Regions from separate parts of the Saccharibacillus sp. WB 17 genome, predicted to be linked through region 1. Evidence: riboswitches for the same ligand, from Rfam matches in the RefSeq annotation. Region 1 holds a riboswitch; the other holds the start of a gene.

Region 1 (8,140 bases):
GCCGGTGAACAGCAGCGCGACCGCGACCGTCTTGACCGACGAGAACGTCGCTTCGATCCAATCTTTGAACAGCAGGCCGACCACGACGGCCGGGATCGTTCCGACGACGATGTACACGGCGAACATAAAGTCCGATTTGTATGCCGCGTTCCGGGTGCGGACGTACTTCCAGCTGCCCGTGATCAATCTCCAAATGTCGTGCCGGTAAATGAACATGATCGCGATCAGCGATGCCGTATTCGTTAAAATTTCGAACGTCAGTCCTGCCTGATCCACGCCGAGCAGACGCTGCGCGACGATCAGGTGACCGCTGGACGAGACGGGGATCGGTTCGGTCGCGCCCTGCACGATGCCCAGAATCAGGTATTTTAGCCACAGCCAGCTTTCTTCCATTTCTCTCCCACTTTCTTCTATGTATACTTGTGCCTGGTCGAAAAACCGAACGTCTTCTCCGGCACATCTTCCCAATTTAACATGAAGCGGCGGTAATAGGAAAGCCGCGCACGGACTCGCAGCTTCTTCCCCGCTCGCCGTAACGCCGTCTCCAAACCAAAAAAGCAGGTCCGCCCACCGGGCAGGCCTGCTCTGTTTTTCGCAAAAGAAACGGTCTACGCAGCCCGTGATCGCCTGTTCCCACAGACCAATCGGGTCTTCTCAATCGATTCGTCTTCGCAATCCATCAGCCGACGGCGATCGGTTCCGACGCCGGGCGGCCGAACAGATAGCCCTGGGCCAGCGAAATGCCACGGCTGCGGCAGAACTCATACTCTTCGCGCCGCTCGACGCCTTCCGCGAGCACGACGCCGCCGAAGCTCGACGAAATGTTGACGATCTCTTCGATACGGCGCTGCTTGTCCGGCGACTCGTCGCAGCGGTCGATCAAGCCCCGGTCCACTTTGACGAAATCGGGCTTCAGGTTGGCCAACACTTCCGGCGTCGAATAACCCGAACCGACGTCGTCCAGCGCCACCGACACGCCGCGCGAACGGTACACGTTGAAGATGCGCTGCAAATGCGGCATGTCGCTGATCCGTTCCGTCTCCACCACTTCGAACACGAAGTCCTGCGGGTCCTGCTGGTAGCGCTGAATAGCGGCAAACGTATGCTTCAGGCAGTAGTCCGGATTATAGATCGAGGACGGCAGAAAATTAATAAAACGTTTTACGCCCTTGGGCAGCACTTCCGCGCTGCGGCGGATCGCCGAGATCCGCGCCGCCCGATCGAGAAACGAATGCATCCCGGTACGCCGCGCCACATCGAACAGCTCGAACGGATTGAACGACTCTCCCCCGGGAGCCGCGCGCAGCAGAAATTCGTAAGCGACGATCGCTTCCTGATCGTTGACGATCGGCTGCATGAAGCTTGTGAACTTCTCCTGCGTGATGATGCTGACCATATCCATATTCTGAAACCGCGCCGCGATCTGGGAGAACGGCAGCCAAGGCAGCAGAACCGGCGAATCTTTTTCCCCGCAGATCTTCACCTGAAGCGGTTCCGTCCATTCGACCGGCAGGCTGTTCAGCCATTCCGCCATCTCCAGAAATTGTTCCTTGCTCGTATATGAAAAAAACAGAACCCCGCTCTCGTAGCCGTTTCGTCCCGATTTCCAGTTGCGATCTTCGACCAACTCATTCAGCATCTCCGTCACGGGACGCAAATACACGGTACCCCAATCTTCGATGGGCTTTACCGGCTGACAGCTGCTGCATATATGCTCCATACTTAAGGAACCCCCCAAAACTTATAATTGACGCAATATCCACTCCGACTAAAAAACCGGTTCCTTTAACCTAGACAGCAAGCGATTCAATCTTCACCTATTACCCAGTGCCCCTCTTTTAGAATCGGGTTCTTTCGACTTATTTTTTAGACCTTTTAGCTGATTTTCAAAACAATTTTACACAATTTTCACACAAAAAAGCTCCGACCGGCGCCGTTGGGCCGATTCGGAGCTTTTTATACAACAATTGACTTATGCGTTCAGAAGAAGTTTAGCCTTCCCAAACTTCCACTTCGTGTTTGCTTTTGGCGTATTCCGCACGCGAAGGCGTGATTTTGATCACGACGTAATTCGGATCTTCCGGTCCTTCGAGCCACTGCTCGAACGAATCGTGCCACAGCTTTTTGCGCAGCTCTTCGTCACGCGTAATTTCGGCCGTACCTTCGACCTGGACTTCGTCCTGCGTTCCGCCTTGTTCGAAGCCGAGCAGCAACGCCACGTTTGGGTTCTTCTCCAATTCTTCGACTTTGTGCGTCTGGGAGCTGGTGACCAGATAGATGGTCATGCCTTCATTGAATACGGTCATGTAACGTACTTTCGGACGGCCGCCTTCGACCGTGGCGAAAGATCCGAAACGGTTACGTTCCAAAGTTTCCGTAATTTTTTGTTCCAATTGTTGTTGGTCCATGGTATAAAGCCTCCTAAGCAAGATGGGTGTATTCGAGCTACAGTGGTTCGTCTCTCTATTAGTAAGTACCCGAATAGACGAAAGTGAACCGGATGCTTACCGAATCGATTCGTTCGCTGGACAGCTTTTCTTTTAAAGGCTATAATGACTCCGAAGCAAACCCGACAAATTCATAACCCCCGGGGGGTGCCGGAAGCAAGGCCGGCTGAGAGTGTATCCCAAGCAGATACTGACCCTTATACCTGATCTGGGTAATGCCAGCGTAGGAACGTTTAAGCGTGTTTGCCCCATCGAGCTTCTCGATCGGGACCCGCAGCTTGCATCGACGTGACGCGTCCCGGAATCCGGGGCGCTTTTTTGGCGTTCCGGCGGGCATGAAGCAGCGGGCAATACGGTTGAAGGAGACAGAGAAATGAGAAGCACGCACAAGGGGATCGGCAAAAGAATAAAATGGACGGCTCCGCTCGCGGCGCTGCTGCTGGCGCTGACCGCCTGCTCGGGCGGTGCCGGCGGCGGTACGCCTGCGGCGACCGGCGAGCCGAAAGCGGCGGATAGCGGCGACGCGCAGACGCTGCGCGACGTAAGCGTGGTGCTGGACTGGACGCCGAATACGAACCACACCGGCCTGTATGCCGCGGTGGATCAAGGTTTTTACGAACAGGAAGGGTTGAAGGTCACGATTCTGCAGCCGGGCGCCGGCGGCGCGGACCAGATGGTCGCTTCGGGCGAAGTGCCGTTCGGTATCAGCTACCAGGAGAGCATCACGCAGGCGCGCGTCCAGGGCGTTCCGCTCGTCTCGCTCGCCGCGGTCATCCAGCATAATACGTCCGGCTTCGCGGCTCCGACCGACCGGAACATCAAATCGCCCAAAGACTTCGAAGGCAAACGTTACGGCGGCTGGGGTTCCCCGGTCGAAGAAGCGGTCATGAAATCGATCATGGACCAGGAAGGCGCGGATGTGTCCAAAGTGGAAAACATCAACATGGGCGACGCCGACTTCTTCACCGCGGTCAAACGCGATATCGACTTCGCCTGGATCTTCTACGCTTGGACAGGCATCGAAGCGAAACTGCGCGGCGAACCGATCGACATGCTGTACGTCAAGGATTATTCCGACAGCCTCGACTATTATACGCCGGTCATCGCAACGAACGAGAAGCAGCTCGCGGACGACCCGGAACTGGTCAAAGCGTTCATGAAAGCGACGAGCGAAGGCTACGAATACGCGATCGACCATCCGGCCGAAGCGGCGGACATCCTGATCCGGGCCGTGCCGGACCTCGATCCCGAACTGGTCAAAGCGAGCCAGGAATGGCTCAGCCCGAAATACCGCGACGACGCGGACCAATGGGGCATGCAGAAGCCGGAAGTGTGGGAAAATTACGGCAAGTGGATGAGTTCGCAGAACTTGCTCGAAGGCGAATTCGATTCCACGAAGGCGTTCACCAACGACTATCTGCCGGCGGCAGCGAAATAGAAACACTCCGGGTCGGGTCCGATGCGGACAAGATTCGGATAGAATCCGGATAGAATTCAGATAAGACCCAGATAGAACCGAGATAAAATTCAGCCCAGAGAGGAAGATGGATTATGGCAGCGACCCTGCTCAGCATTCAGGTTATCCCGAAGACGCCGAACGGCGAAGACTCCATCCCCTACGTGGACAAAGCGATCGAAGTGATCCAACGCTCCGGCGTCAAATACGAGGTGCACGCGCTGGAGACGACCATGGAAGGCGAACTGCCGGAACTGCTCGAGATCGTGCGGCAGATGCATGAAGCGCTGACCGAAGCCGGCGCGCCGAGCGTCATCTCCCAGATCAAAATCGCGCATTATCCGAGTCCGGACGGGATCAGCATCGAACGTCTGACCGCCAAATACCGTCCATGAGCCTGCGCTTGACGCTCGGCCGATGGTTCCGCTCCGCGTGGCCGCCCTTCGTGGCGGTCCTCTTGTTTTTGGTGTTGTGGGAGACGGCGGTCCGCTTCTTCGCGATCGAAGCGTGGATTCTGCCGTCTCCTTCGCTGATTGCCGGCGAAGCTTCGCGCAGCGCGGACTCGCTCTGGATGCACACGCTGTCCACGCTGCGGCTGACGCTGATCGGATTCGCGATCGGCTCGACGGTCGGCCTGCTGGTCGCCTGCCTGCTGCATCTGGTGCCCCTGCTCAAATCGGCGCTCTATCCGCTGCTGATTCTGAGCCAGAACGTGCCGACGATCGCGCTCGCGCCGCTGCTCATGATCTGGTTCGGGTTCGGCCTGCTGCCGAAAATTATCGTCATTACGCTCGTGTGCTTTTTCCCCGTTGCCGTCTCGGCGATGGACGGATTCGCGCAGACCGACCGGACGATGCTGAACTACATGCGCATGATCGGGGCGAAACGGGTGCAAATTTTCCGTAAACTGGAGTTCCCCCACGCCCTGCCCTCCCTGTTCTCGGGACTGCGCATCGCCGCGACGTACAGCGTCATGGGCGCCGTTATCGCGGAATGGATCGGCGCGCAAAAAGGAATCGGCTATTACATGATTTTGCAAAAATCGGCGTTTCGCACCGACCGCATCTTCGCCGCCATCGTGATCATCGTCGCGCTCAGCCTGCTGCTGTTCCTGCTGGTCACGCTGATCGAACGGCTCGTCGTGCGCGGCGGACGCCGAAGCGGGAACGCGGAAGGAGGCGAAGCGGGATGAGCGGAATCGAAGAGAACGGCCTGCCGGTTAAAAGAGTCGGAGACGACGGTAGGCTCGGGAGCAGTGCGCGTCGCGGGGTGGAGAGCGGCGGAGGCGCGGCCAGCGCGGAGGCGGGCCGCGGGGTAGGGAACGGAGCGGAGGCGCGTTCGGCTTCCGGGGACGGGAGCTCGGCCGGCGCGGATACGGGCCGCGGGATAGGGAACGGGAGCGCGGCCGGAGCGGACGCGGGCCGCCGGCTTGAATCCGGCGGAGGGAGTACGGTGCCGGTCAAGCTGGCGCTGTCCGGCGTAAGCAAATCGTTCGGCAGCCGACGCAAGCCGCTGCCCGTTATCGGCGGCGTCTCGCTTGAAGTGCGCGAGGGCGAGTTCGTCAGCCTGATCGGACCGTCCGGTTCCGGCAAAAGCACGCTGTTCCACCTCATCGGCGGACTGCTCCAGCCGGACGCCGGCGAGATCGCGCTGGACGGCCGGGCCATTACCGGCGAGCGCGGCCATATCGCCTACATGCCACAGCAGCCGGCGCTGCTTCCCTGGCGCACGATCGAAAGCAACGTGATCCTCGACCGTGAGATCAACGGCGCCTCGCGCCGGGAGACGCTCGAAGAAGCCCGCCGCTGGATGGCGCGCGCCGGTCTCGCCGGCTTCGAGCAGGCGTATCCGCATATGCTGTCGGGCGGCATGCAGCAGCGCGCGGCCTTTGTGCGCGCGCTGCTCAGTCCGCACGAACTTATGTGCCTCGACGAGCCGTTCAGCGCGCTCGACGCTTTTACCCGCAGCGAGATGCAAGCGTGGCTGCTCGATATTTGGGAAGAGACGCGGCGCTCCGTGCTGTTCGTCACGCACCATATCGAGGAAGCGCTGCTGCTGTCGGACACGATCTACGTGCTGTCCGGCCGCCCTTCCGCCGTGCTTCGGCGGATCGAAGTCCCGTTCCCGCGCCCGCGCCGCGAAGAGATTGCGGAAACTCCGGAATTTCTGGCGCTGCGCCGCGAACTGACAGGACTGATGAAGGAAGAGCAGCGCAAAAGCCGCAACGCGGCGGCGAGAGGGTAGACGGCTTGCGGCCTCGCAGTCGCAGTCGCAGTCGCAGTCGCAGTCGCAGTCGCAGTCGCAGTCGCAGTCGCAGTCGCAGTCGCAGTCGCAGTCGCAGCGTAGGCTGGGGGAATGTTGACCTTTCGTCAACATTTCCCCGCGGAAATCCGATTTTTTAGCGGAAAGTGATCAAAATGACAACAAATCCGAGCTTTAAGTACGCTTTCGGCCGATTTTCGCGGAAAATGTGAGCATAATGAACACTTTTTCGCAAAATCGGCTTGTTTCGGTATAAAATGTTGTCCTTTTGCACACATTTTAATTTGGGTTTTAACGTCTCCAGACGGCCGACCCTTTTCCGAACTGCCTTTTTCGAGCCGCCCTCTTCGCACAACCGCTTTTTTCATATAAAAAAACGACAGGAGGTTCGTCCGCCATGAGCGCCAAATTGGCCGATACGCATATTCATCTGGAGCAGTACGATCCGCAGCAGGCGGCGCGCATGCTGAGCGAATTCCAGGACGAAGGCGGAGCGTTTGTCGTCGCCGTCTCGATGAACCTGGAATCCGCGCGCCGGACCGAAGCGCTGGCGATACAATATCCGGGCGTCGTGCGCCCGGCTTACGGCTTCCACCCCGAGCAGCCGCTGCCGACTCCCGAGGAAGAAGAAGAGCTGTTCGCCTGGATGGAAGCCCGGGCCGCGATCGCTGCCGGGGACCGGCCTGCAGATGCGCCGACGGGGGAACACGTTTCGCCGCCGCGCATGACGGCGGTCGGCGAAGTCGGCCTGCCTTACTACAGCCGGCTCGAAGCGTCCGAACGCGGCGAAAGTCTCGACGAAGACGGATATGTCCGGCTGCTCGAACGCTTCGTCGCTTTTGCCGCCCGGTACGATCTGCCGATCGCCCTGCACGCCGTGTACGAAGACGCGGATACCGCGTGCGACCTGTTGGAGCGATACGGCGTCGAACGCGCGCATTTCCACTGGTTCAAAGGCTCCGAGGCCACCGTCCGGCGCATGATCGCGAGCGGCTACCGGATTTCTTTTACCCCGGACCTGCTCTATGAAAAAGAAATCCGCGACCTGGCCCGGCTCTACCCGGAAACGCTCGTCATGAGCGAAACCGACGGCCCGTGGCCGTTCGAAGGTCCTTTTGCCGGACGCGATACCCATCCGTCCATGACCGCCGACGTCTGCCGCGAATGGGCGCAGCTCCGCGGGCTCGACGAATCTGCCGCCCGCGATATCCTGCTGGATAACGCCCGGCGTTTCTACGCGCTGCGGTAGGCGGGTTCAGGGCCGGATAGCCGGACGCGGGATGGTCGGGCGGTTGCGGGTGTTTGCCGGTACGTGAGTCCGCGGATGCGGGCGTTCACCGGTGCATACGTTTGCTAGTGCGTAGATTTGCTGGTAAATACGCCGCCTGTCTGCACAGCTTCGCGCCTGTCCGTCCATCTGCCGCCCGGCCCAAACTCCAACGAACCCTCCTATCGCTATTTTCGATTTTCCGGCCTTTTTGCAAATCCAACGAATCGTCATGTCGCTATTCGTCCGACTTCCCGGCCAAAACCGGCTTTTTGCCCGATTAGCGTGCTCTCGATTCGTTAGATTCGAAAAACACGCCAAAAAGACGATTTAGCGCGCTCAGGATTCGTTAGCCTCTCCTTTTTCGCCCCCCGCGTCCCGAATAGTCGCTCCCGCCCAAAAACAACCCAAAAAAAGAGCCCAAAAACCGTCATCCGGTTTTCTGGCTCTTTTTCCATCCCCAATTCCTGCCGCGACGCCGAAATGTCTCGCCGCTCCGCGGGTTTCCGCTTTTTACGCCCGGTCCAGAATGCCTTTGACCAAGCCCATGAACTTCTCCCGCACCTGCGCCGCGACTTCGATCACTTCGTCGTGGCTGAGCGGCTGATCCAGAATGCCGCAGGCCATATTCGTCAGGCAGGAGATGCCGAGCACTTTCATGCCGCCGTGCACGGCCACGATCGTCTCCGGAACGGTGGACATGCCGAC
Region 2 (8,140 bases), on a different contig from region 1:
CCATTTTCCCAAGTCCGCCGACCCTTCCGTCGACGTTTGTGTGACCGAAGACCCGGAGACGGCGGTGCTGACGAGCGGCAGCCTGAGCGTGCGGATCGACAAAAGCGGAGACTGGAACACCCAATTCTATTACGCAGACCGCCGGCTAACCGGCAGCGAACGCAAAGGCCCGGCCCATATCCGCTCGGCGGATAGCACGTACATGCGCGAACAGCTCGATCTGGGCGTCGGCGAACGCATTTACGGGCTCGGCGAGCGGTTTACCCCGTTTGTCAAAAACGGCCAGGTCGTCGACCTGTGGAACGAAGACGGCGGCACATGCAGCGAGCAGGCTTACAAAAACGTGCCGTTCTACCTGTCGAGCTTCGGCTACGGCGTATTCGTCGATCATCCGGAAAAAGTATCGTACGAAGTCAGTTCGGAGCAGGTAGAAAAAGTCCAGTTCAGCGTGCCCGGCGAACGGCTGCGCTATTACGTTGTCGGCGGCGCGACGCTCAAAGACGTGCTCCGCAATTATACCGCGCTTACCGGACGTCCCGCTCTCCCTCCGGCATGGTCGTACGGGCTCTGGCTGAGCACTTCGTTCACAACTTCGTACGACGAAGACACGGTTAACCATTTTGTGGACGGCATGTTCGAACGGGGTATTCCGGTGCATGTGTTCCATTTCGACTGCTTCTGGATGAAGGAGTTTCAATGGTGCGATTTCCGCTGGGACACGGAGCAGTTTCCCGACCCGCAGGGCATGCTGGACCGGCTCAAAGCCAAAGGACTGCGGATTTGCGTCTGGATCAATTCGTATATCGGACAAAAGTCTTACCTGTTCCGGGAAGGCGCCGAGCACGGTTATCTGGTCAAAACCGCCGCAGGCGACGTCTGGCAGTGGGACCGTTGGCAGGGCGGCATGGGACTCGTGGACTTCACGAATCCGCAGGCGGTCGAATGGTTCAAGTCCAAGCTGCGTCCGCTGATTGAGATGGGCGTGGACAGCTTCAAGACCGATTTCGGCGAGCGCATTCCGAGCGAAGGCGTCGTCTATCATGACGGCTCCGATCCGGTCAAGATGCACAATTATTATACGCTGCTGTACAACCGGGCCGTCTTCGAAGTGCTGGAAGAAGTCCGAGGACGGGACCGGGCGCTCGTGTTCGCCCGCTCGGCGACGACCGGCGGCCAGCAGTTTCCCGTGCACTGGGGCGGCGACTGCACCGCGTCTTACGTCTCGATGGCCGAGAGTCTGCGCGGCGGTCTGTCGCTCGGCCTGTGCGGCTTCGGTTTCTGGAGCCACGATATCGGCGGCTTCGAGAATACCGCTTCGCCGGACATTTACAAGCGCTGGAGCGCATTTGGCCTGCTGTCGTCGCACAGCCGGCTGCACGGCAGCCAATCGTACCGCGTACCGTGGCTGTTCGACGACGAGGCGAGCGACGTCTTGCGGCATTTTACGCAGCTCAAAATGCGGCTGATGCCTTATCTGTTCGCCGCCTCCATCGAAGCGGCGACCGACGGGCTCCCGATGCTGCGCGCCATGCTGCTGGAATTCGGCGGCGATCCCGCCTGCGAAGAGCTGGACCGCCAGTACATGCTCGGCGGATCGCTGCTCGTGGCGCCGATCTTCAACGAGCGCGGCGAAGCGCTGTATTATTTGCCGGAAGGACGCTGGACGCATCTGCTCACCGGCGAAAACGTACAGGGCGGCCGCTGGCGGCGCGAGCGCTACGACTATTTCGGTCTGCCGCTGCTTGTGCGGCCGAATACGCTGCTTGCGCTCGGCGCGAACGAAGCCCGGCCGGATTACGACTATGTCGACGGCGCGGAGCTGCACCTGTTCGCGCTCGAAGACGGGCACGAAGCCCGCGCCGCGATCTATGCGGCGGAAACGGAAGGCGCCGCCGTTCGCCGACCGGAGCTGACGGTCGTGGTGCGCCGCGCCGGGCGGGTGTTGACGGTGTGCGCGGAGAGGGCCGCGGGAAGGAACGTGGGGAGGAGCGCGGGAGGCGCCGCGGGGGCTGCGGAAGGGACGGCGCAGAGATCCCAAACGCGGAGCCTGGACGGGCTTGGCGCAGGCAGCGCTCCGAGCGGCGACAAGTCTCCGACGTGGAAGCTTGTGCTGCGCGGCATCTCGGCGATCGAATCCGTCGAAGGCGCGGAAGCGTCGGCCGAAGAAGTTTCGATCGGGCGTGCTTCGACCGGACAGCATTTGGCCGGGGCGGTTTCGATCGTGCTGACACCGGCTGCGGAGAGCGGCACGTTTACCGTCCAGCTGCCGGAATCTTGAGCGGCGGCGCGGCGGCCTGGAGAAGGAATTCATAGCTTTCGGCGCGAACGTGCTTTAGAATGGAACTCAAATGCAGCTCAAATGCAGCTCATAAACCCGAAAGCCGATTCAAGCTAGTTGTGCGTCATTCCATCACAAGGAGGATCTTATGCCAAACCGCAACAAAAACAAGTGGATGGTCGTGCTCGCCGCCGGCCTGCTGCTGCTCAGCGCCTGGAGCTGGAGCCAGGAAGCCGCTTCGCTCGCCGTCAACAGTCCCCCGTCGCATTCGTCCTTGCCGACGCTTCTCGATTGAGCGACCGCATGCGCTGGATCGATTGTATGGAAAGGATCGACTGCATCGAAAGGATCGACCGTTCAGATCGGCCTTTTTTGCCGTATCCGGCGCGAGCCTAAATGCCGCTTATTTCTATCTATCGCCTACATAGGGCGTCACCGGCTTCGGCTCGGCGGCGCCGATCCAATCGAACGGCTCGCTCCGCATGCGGGGCGCATGCGTTTACTTACGCGCAGACAGGACGCTTGCTCATATGCTTGCCTTCGTTATCCCGGCGCCGACCGCTTATGCGGCTGGCAGCCGGGATTTCGTTTTGCCCGTCTTTTTGTCCGTCCGTATGCGTTGTCGGTACAGCAAAAAGAACGGACAAGCCGCTCATCCGCTCACTTTGTCGAAAAACCTGACTGTCGCGAGCGCCTAACGAATCCTGATCACGCTATTTGCCTATTCACGCGCTTTTAGCCAAACTAACGAATCGTCATCACGCTATTGCCTCCAAATCGGCCCAAAACGGCGTTTTCACGCCTAATAAGGATACAATGATTCGTTAGTTTAAGAAAAACGCGAAAAATCGGCAAATAGCGCTGCTAGGATTCGTTACGTGTTCAAAAAGGCGCGCAGGTCCGCAAAAAGAGATTCGGCAGGACGCAAAACGCGCGAAGGCGAGGACGGAGTGCGGAATGCCGGAAGGCGGAATACCGGAGGGCGGAATGTCGGAAGGTGGAATACCGCATACCCCCTTTTCTTCACATTGGAAAAGAACCCGAGCATGCCAAAAGAAACCCGATTCTCCGACACGGAGAACCGGGTTTCTGTGTGCGATGGGCGGCCGGACGCAAGGCTCCGCATCACGCTACCGGGTCGATCCCGCCCGCAGCCGGGCGTAAGCCCAATGGTCCGTCGGGCCGTTTCCGCCGCCCAGATTGAGGGCCGGCGCGCCTTCGATCGCCGCCTGGATAAAATCGCGGGCGGTTCGTACCGCGTCGCGAACGTCTTCGCCTAAGGCGAGCTGCGCCGTGATCGCGGCGGAGAACGTGCAGCCCGTACCGTGCGTGTGCCGCGTCGCGATCCGCGGGCCGCTCAGCTCTTCGAAGTCGCGCCCGTCGTAGAGCAGATCGACGACGCGCGAATCGCGCCCGGCGCCCGCTTTCTCCTCCGGCTCCTCCCCCGAAGCCTCCCCGGCATGGCCGCCTTTGATTACGACGATCTTCGCGCCGTAAGCGGCGATGCGCCGCGCGGCTTCGCGCCGATCCGCTATCGAGGCGATTGTCATGCCCGACAGCGCCTCCGCTTCGGGGATGTTCGGCGTGACGACGTACGCCAGCGGCAGCAGATGCCGCTTCATGGCTTCGACCGCGTCGGCGCGCAGCAGTTCTTCGCCGCCTTTGGCGATCATAACCGGGTCGACGACGACCCGGCTCCAGCCGAACGCCGCGATTCGCTCCGCCGTCTCGCGGATAATCGCCGCGTCGAACAGCATGCCCGTCTTCAGCGCGTCGACGCCGAGATCTTCGCCGACGGCGTCGATCTGCTCGCCTACCGCGCTTGGCGTCATCGGATAGACGCCGCGCACGCCCCGCGTGTTCTGCACGGTGACGGCGGTAATCGCCGACATGCCGAAGACGCCCAGTTCCTGGAACGTCTTCAGGTCGGCCTGAATACCGGCCCCGCCCCCGCTGTCCGAGCCGGCGATCGTCAGCGCCCTGAATACCGTCATCTCGCACCTCCGCCGCTTGCGGGCGCAATCGCTATCCGCCGCACCGCGTTCGCAGCCGCTGCCGCGGAAGCCTCGTCCAGAGCGGCCAGCGCATCGAGGAACGCGATCTGGAAGCTGCCCGGGCCGCGCCCATTCGCGGCTGCGGCGGCCGCTTCGGCGGCGACGCCGTACAGCGACAGCGCCGCCGCGCCTGCCTGCAGCCGGTCGCGTTCGACGGCGCGGAACGCACCCATGACCGAAGTGAGCAGGCAGCCCGCTCCCGTGACCCGTTCGAGCAGCGCGTCGCCTCCGGTCACGACGTAACCGGTCTTCCCGTCCGTGATGACGTCTTCGCGGCCGGTAACGGCCACGACCGTACCGAGCTTCGCGGCAGCCCGCATCGCCAGGTCCACCGCCGCGCCGCCGGCTTGCCCGCTGCCGGCGTCGACGCCTTTGATCTCGCGGACTTCGCCGACGAGATGCGCGATCTCCGCCGCGTTGCCGCGCACGAGGTCGATCTGCACTTCGCGCAGCAGCCGAAGCGCGGACTCCGTGCGGTACGGCGTCGCGCCCGCCCCGACCGGGTCGAGCAGCACCGGCACGCCGGCTTCGTTGGCGGCCTGCCCCGCGATCGCGCACGCTTCGACCAGTTCGGCCGTCAGCGTGCCGAGATTGAGCACCAGCGCGCCCGAGACGCGCGCCATGTCCGCGACTTCCTCGCGCGCATAAGCCATGACCGGCGACGCGCCGAGCGCCAGCAGGCCGTTGGCCGTAAAGTTCGTGACCACCGTATTCGTGATGTTATGTACGAGCGGCCGTTCGCTGCGCAGCCGCCGCAGCAGCCGTCCCATTTCCTGTTCCATCCTCTTCAGCCTCCCGATTTCGTGATGACATCCGCTTCGCGTGTGCGCCCGAAAGCCAGACCTAGACCGGCCATTCTTCCAGGCGATACGCCATGTCCCAGAACATGTACTCCAGCCGGCAGCTCGCGTCGAACTGCTCTTTGAGTTTGCGTTTGCGCGCTTCGCTCAGCGGCTCCGCCCATTGATCGAGCAGCTCCCGCATCTTGTCCGTCACGCCCGCTTCGCGGCTGCCGTAGAAATGCATCCAGTCGTAGAACGGATGCTCCGGTCCCGGATTCACTTCGTCCAGCAGGCGCTGCCCGATCTCCGCGTACGTCCACGGACACGGCAGCAGCGCCGCCAGAATGTCTTCAAGCGTACCTTCATGGGCCGCGTTCAGCATGTGGCGGGTATAATGATGCGCCGACGGGGCAAGCGGATAACCCTGCATCTCTTCGTACGTCACGCCGGCGCGCTCGCAGAAGTTTTGGTGCGGATGAATCTCGCTGTTGAGGATAAAAGCGATCTGTTCGTTGAACATCTCAATATGCTCGCGCTGTTCGCAGCGGGAGATCGCGATGCCGTAGATGCGCATGTACGCGTTCAGATATTCAAAATCCTGCTTGACGTAATGAATCAACTGTTCGCTTTGGAGCGTACCTTCCGCGATGCCGCGGACGAACGGATGCTTGAAAATCGCTTCATAGATCGGGTCCGCCCCGCGGCGAAGCTGTTCGGTAAAAGACATGAATCATCGACCTCCAATAAGGGGATTCCCGCACGAAAAGCAAGGTCCACCGCGGATTTCCCCCGAATGAAAGCGCAAAAAAAGCCGCTCCGAAATGGAGCGGCTCCCGTTTATGCATCAAAAGTACAAACTTGTCGTTGTCCGAAACAGGGGTCCGGCTCCACTTCCCTACGCCGGTACGAGCCGGATCAGGTTCAAAGGGTCCAAGAGCTGTTCTTGTCTCAGCCGCGCAGCGGCTCCCCCAGTGGATCATGCTATTCGATTGACGCCCGAAGGCGGCGGGTCAGGTTACGTGTCTACTCTATCTCCGCCGCGCCTTCTTGTCAATGCTGCCGGTAGCGCAAATAATGATCGATCAACGGCGAGCACATAAAAGCCGCCAGACTCGCCGTTCCGAGCGCGATACCCAGGGCGCTTGCGGTCAACCCGTCGAGCCGGTTCAAGTCAAAACTCGTAAAAATCATCATGAAGCTCGCCAGCAGAGACGCTCCCGAAGGAATATACGCCAGCTGCTGCTGATAAGGAAACTTTTTGTAGATCAAGTATGAAGCGCTCATCAGGATGATAAACGTCGATGCTGCTACAAACACGATGCCGCTCAGCTCGAACACCTCCTTGCACACGAGGATAGCACAAGTGCCTTTTGAAGAAGTGAAAATATTGTTAATGTTGCGATATCGACCCGCTCCTCGGTCCGCGGCACGCAGCCCGGACACAACGAATTCCAGCTTAAACAAAAAAGGACGCAGCGTCAACCAAGCGGGCGACGAACGGCGGTATTCCGTGCTTTTTGACTGGTGGTTTATTAAACTTCTTTACGAAACAATCTTTTTTGTGCAAAATAGAGTCTAAGCAAAACCATTCACTCATTAAAGCGAGACAGCGAAAAAGCGAACACGCACAAAAGCAAAAGGAGGCTTACGGATGATCAAATCTGGTGGAGTGGACTCGGAAGTGATTGCGGCACATTTGAAGGAGGCGCTGGAGCAAAATCGGCTGCTGCTGACCGAACGTGCGGAACGGGACATGGAACGCGCCCATTTCGACGACGAGATGCTGAGTGAGTTCCTCCGCACGCCGCGGCGCATCGACAAATACGAAGGACGGCGCGACAACGGCTGCTCCTATATTTTATACGGCGTTCGTACGACGCGGGCTGTCGTGTCCGTGCATGACGGGTACGTGACGCTCGTCTGCCTGAAGCATAATCCGTTTCCCGCCGTCGGCTGACGCCGTGGACTAAGCACGGACCGCATTTACCGCTTTGCTACCGCTGCATGAAGCTTCGAACCCCGGGCACCCGGGATTCGGGGCTTTTTGGCATGTGTGGTTATAGACATAAGATCCAAAACCTTCAGGCTTTCTTTGCCAAACAAAAAACGGTTCACCCTTCTTACAGATTAACCATAATGTTTATTTTATAATCAACAACTTTTAGCAGACCGTAAATTAAGGCTTGAAAAGAGAGTCGTTTTCGGTTTATTATTCGGTGTAAGCGGTATCAAAGTTATTTTTCCCATAAACCATGTCCTTCATTGTTCTATCTTGATTAACAAATTAATTTACTAAATGTTCTGAAGGAGACTATGTATGAACCGAAAAATTTGGGTAAAAACCGGCGTCACCGCCCTGACCGCCGCTCTGCTGCTTCCCCTGTCCGCCGATGTCCTGTCGCCGCCCGCCGCGGCTGCCGCTTCTCCCGCCGCAGCGCTGAGCCAAGCGGTACAGTTTCCGACGTTCAACGCCAAAGCCCCGACTTTCCGCGAAGCGTCCGTGCATGATCCGTCCGTCATCAAAGTCGGCGACACCTTCTATGTATTCGGCTCGCATCTCGCGGCCGCCAAGTCGAAAGACTTGATGAACTGGGACCTGATCGCATCCGGCGTGACGAATACCAACCCGATCATTCCCAACGTCAAGACGGAGCTCAAGGAAGCGTTGGATTGGGCGCAGACCGATACGCTGTGGGCGGCCGACGTTATCCAGCTTGCGGACGGCAAGTTCTACATGTATTACAATGCGTGCAAAGGCGACTCACCGCGTTCCGCGCTCGGAATCGCCGTCTCGGACAAAGTCGAAGGTCCGTACAAGGATACGGGCATCATTTTGAAATCGGGCATGTGGGACCAGAAAAGCGAAGACGGCACGATCTACGATGCGACCAAACATCCGAACGCGGTCGACCCGGACGTCTTTTTCGATAAAAACGGCAAACTGTGGATGGTCTACGGTTCGTATTCCGGCGGCATCTTCATTCTCGAAATGGACCCGAAGACCGGCAAGCAGCTGCCCGGCCAAG

The links. A riboswitch is a leader RNA that binds a small molecule or an ion and turns the genes downstream of it on or off. The one in region 1 is predicted to bind thiamine pyrophosphate.
Region 2: it holds a riboswitch for thiamine pyrophosphate, as region 1 does, so the genes downstream of both, tenA (thiaminase II) here and FTE24_RS11890 (ABC transporter substrate-binding protein) in region 1, are expected to answer to the same signal.

What each region holds. Positions count from the first base shown of each region.
Region 1 is NZ_VPFK02000023.1:80,706-88,845, forward strand. It holds gene FTE24_RS11875 (undecaprenyl-diphosphate phosphatase) at 1-393, opposite strand, end outside; gene FTE24_RS11880 (EAL domain-containing protein) at 680-1,720, opposite strand; gene FTE24_RS11885 (pyridoxamine 5'-phosphate oxidase family protein) at 1,992-2,408, opposite strand; TPP riboswitch at 2,581-2,694, shown strand; gene FTE24_RS11890 (ABC transporter substrate-binding protein) at 2,821-3,885, shown strand; gene FTE24_RS11895 (thiamine-binding protein) at 3,999-4,298, shown strand; gene FTE24_RS11900 (ABC transporter permease) at 4,295-5,095, shown strand; gene FTE24_RS11905 (ABC transporter ATP-binding protein) at 5,092-6,147, shown strand; gene FTE24_RS11910 (TatD family hydrolase) at 6,563-7,414, shown strand; gene FTE24_RS11915 (purine-nucleoside phosphorylase) at 7,946-8,140, opposite strand, start outside.
Region 2 is NZ_VPFK02000014.1:243,081-251,220, forward strand. It holds gene yicI (alpha-xylosidase) at 1-2,278, shown strand, start outside; gene FTE24_RS07025 (hypothetical protein) at 2,427-2,573, shown strand; gene thiD (bifunctional hydroxymethylpyrimidine kinase/phosphomethylpyrimidine kinase) at 3,409-4,272, opposite strand; gene thiM (hydroxyethylthiazole kinase) at 4,269-5,114, opposite strand; gene tenA (thiaminase II) at 5,176-5,841, opposite strand; TPP riboswitch at 5,990-6,094, opposite strand; gene FTE24_RS07045 (YesK family protein) at 6,165-6,431, opposite strand; gene FTE24_RS07050 (hypothetical protein) at 6,766-7,071, shown strand; gene FTE24_RS07055 (family 43 glycosylhydrolase) at 7,432-8,140, shown strand, end outside.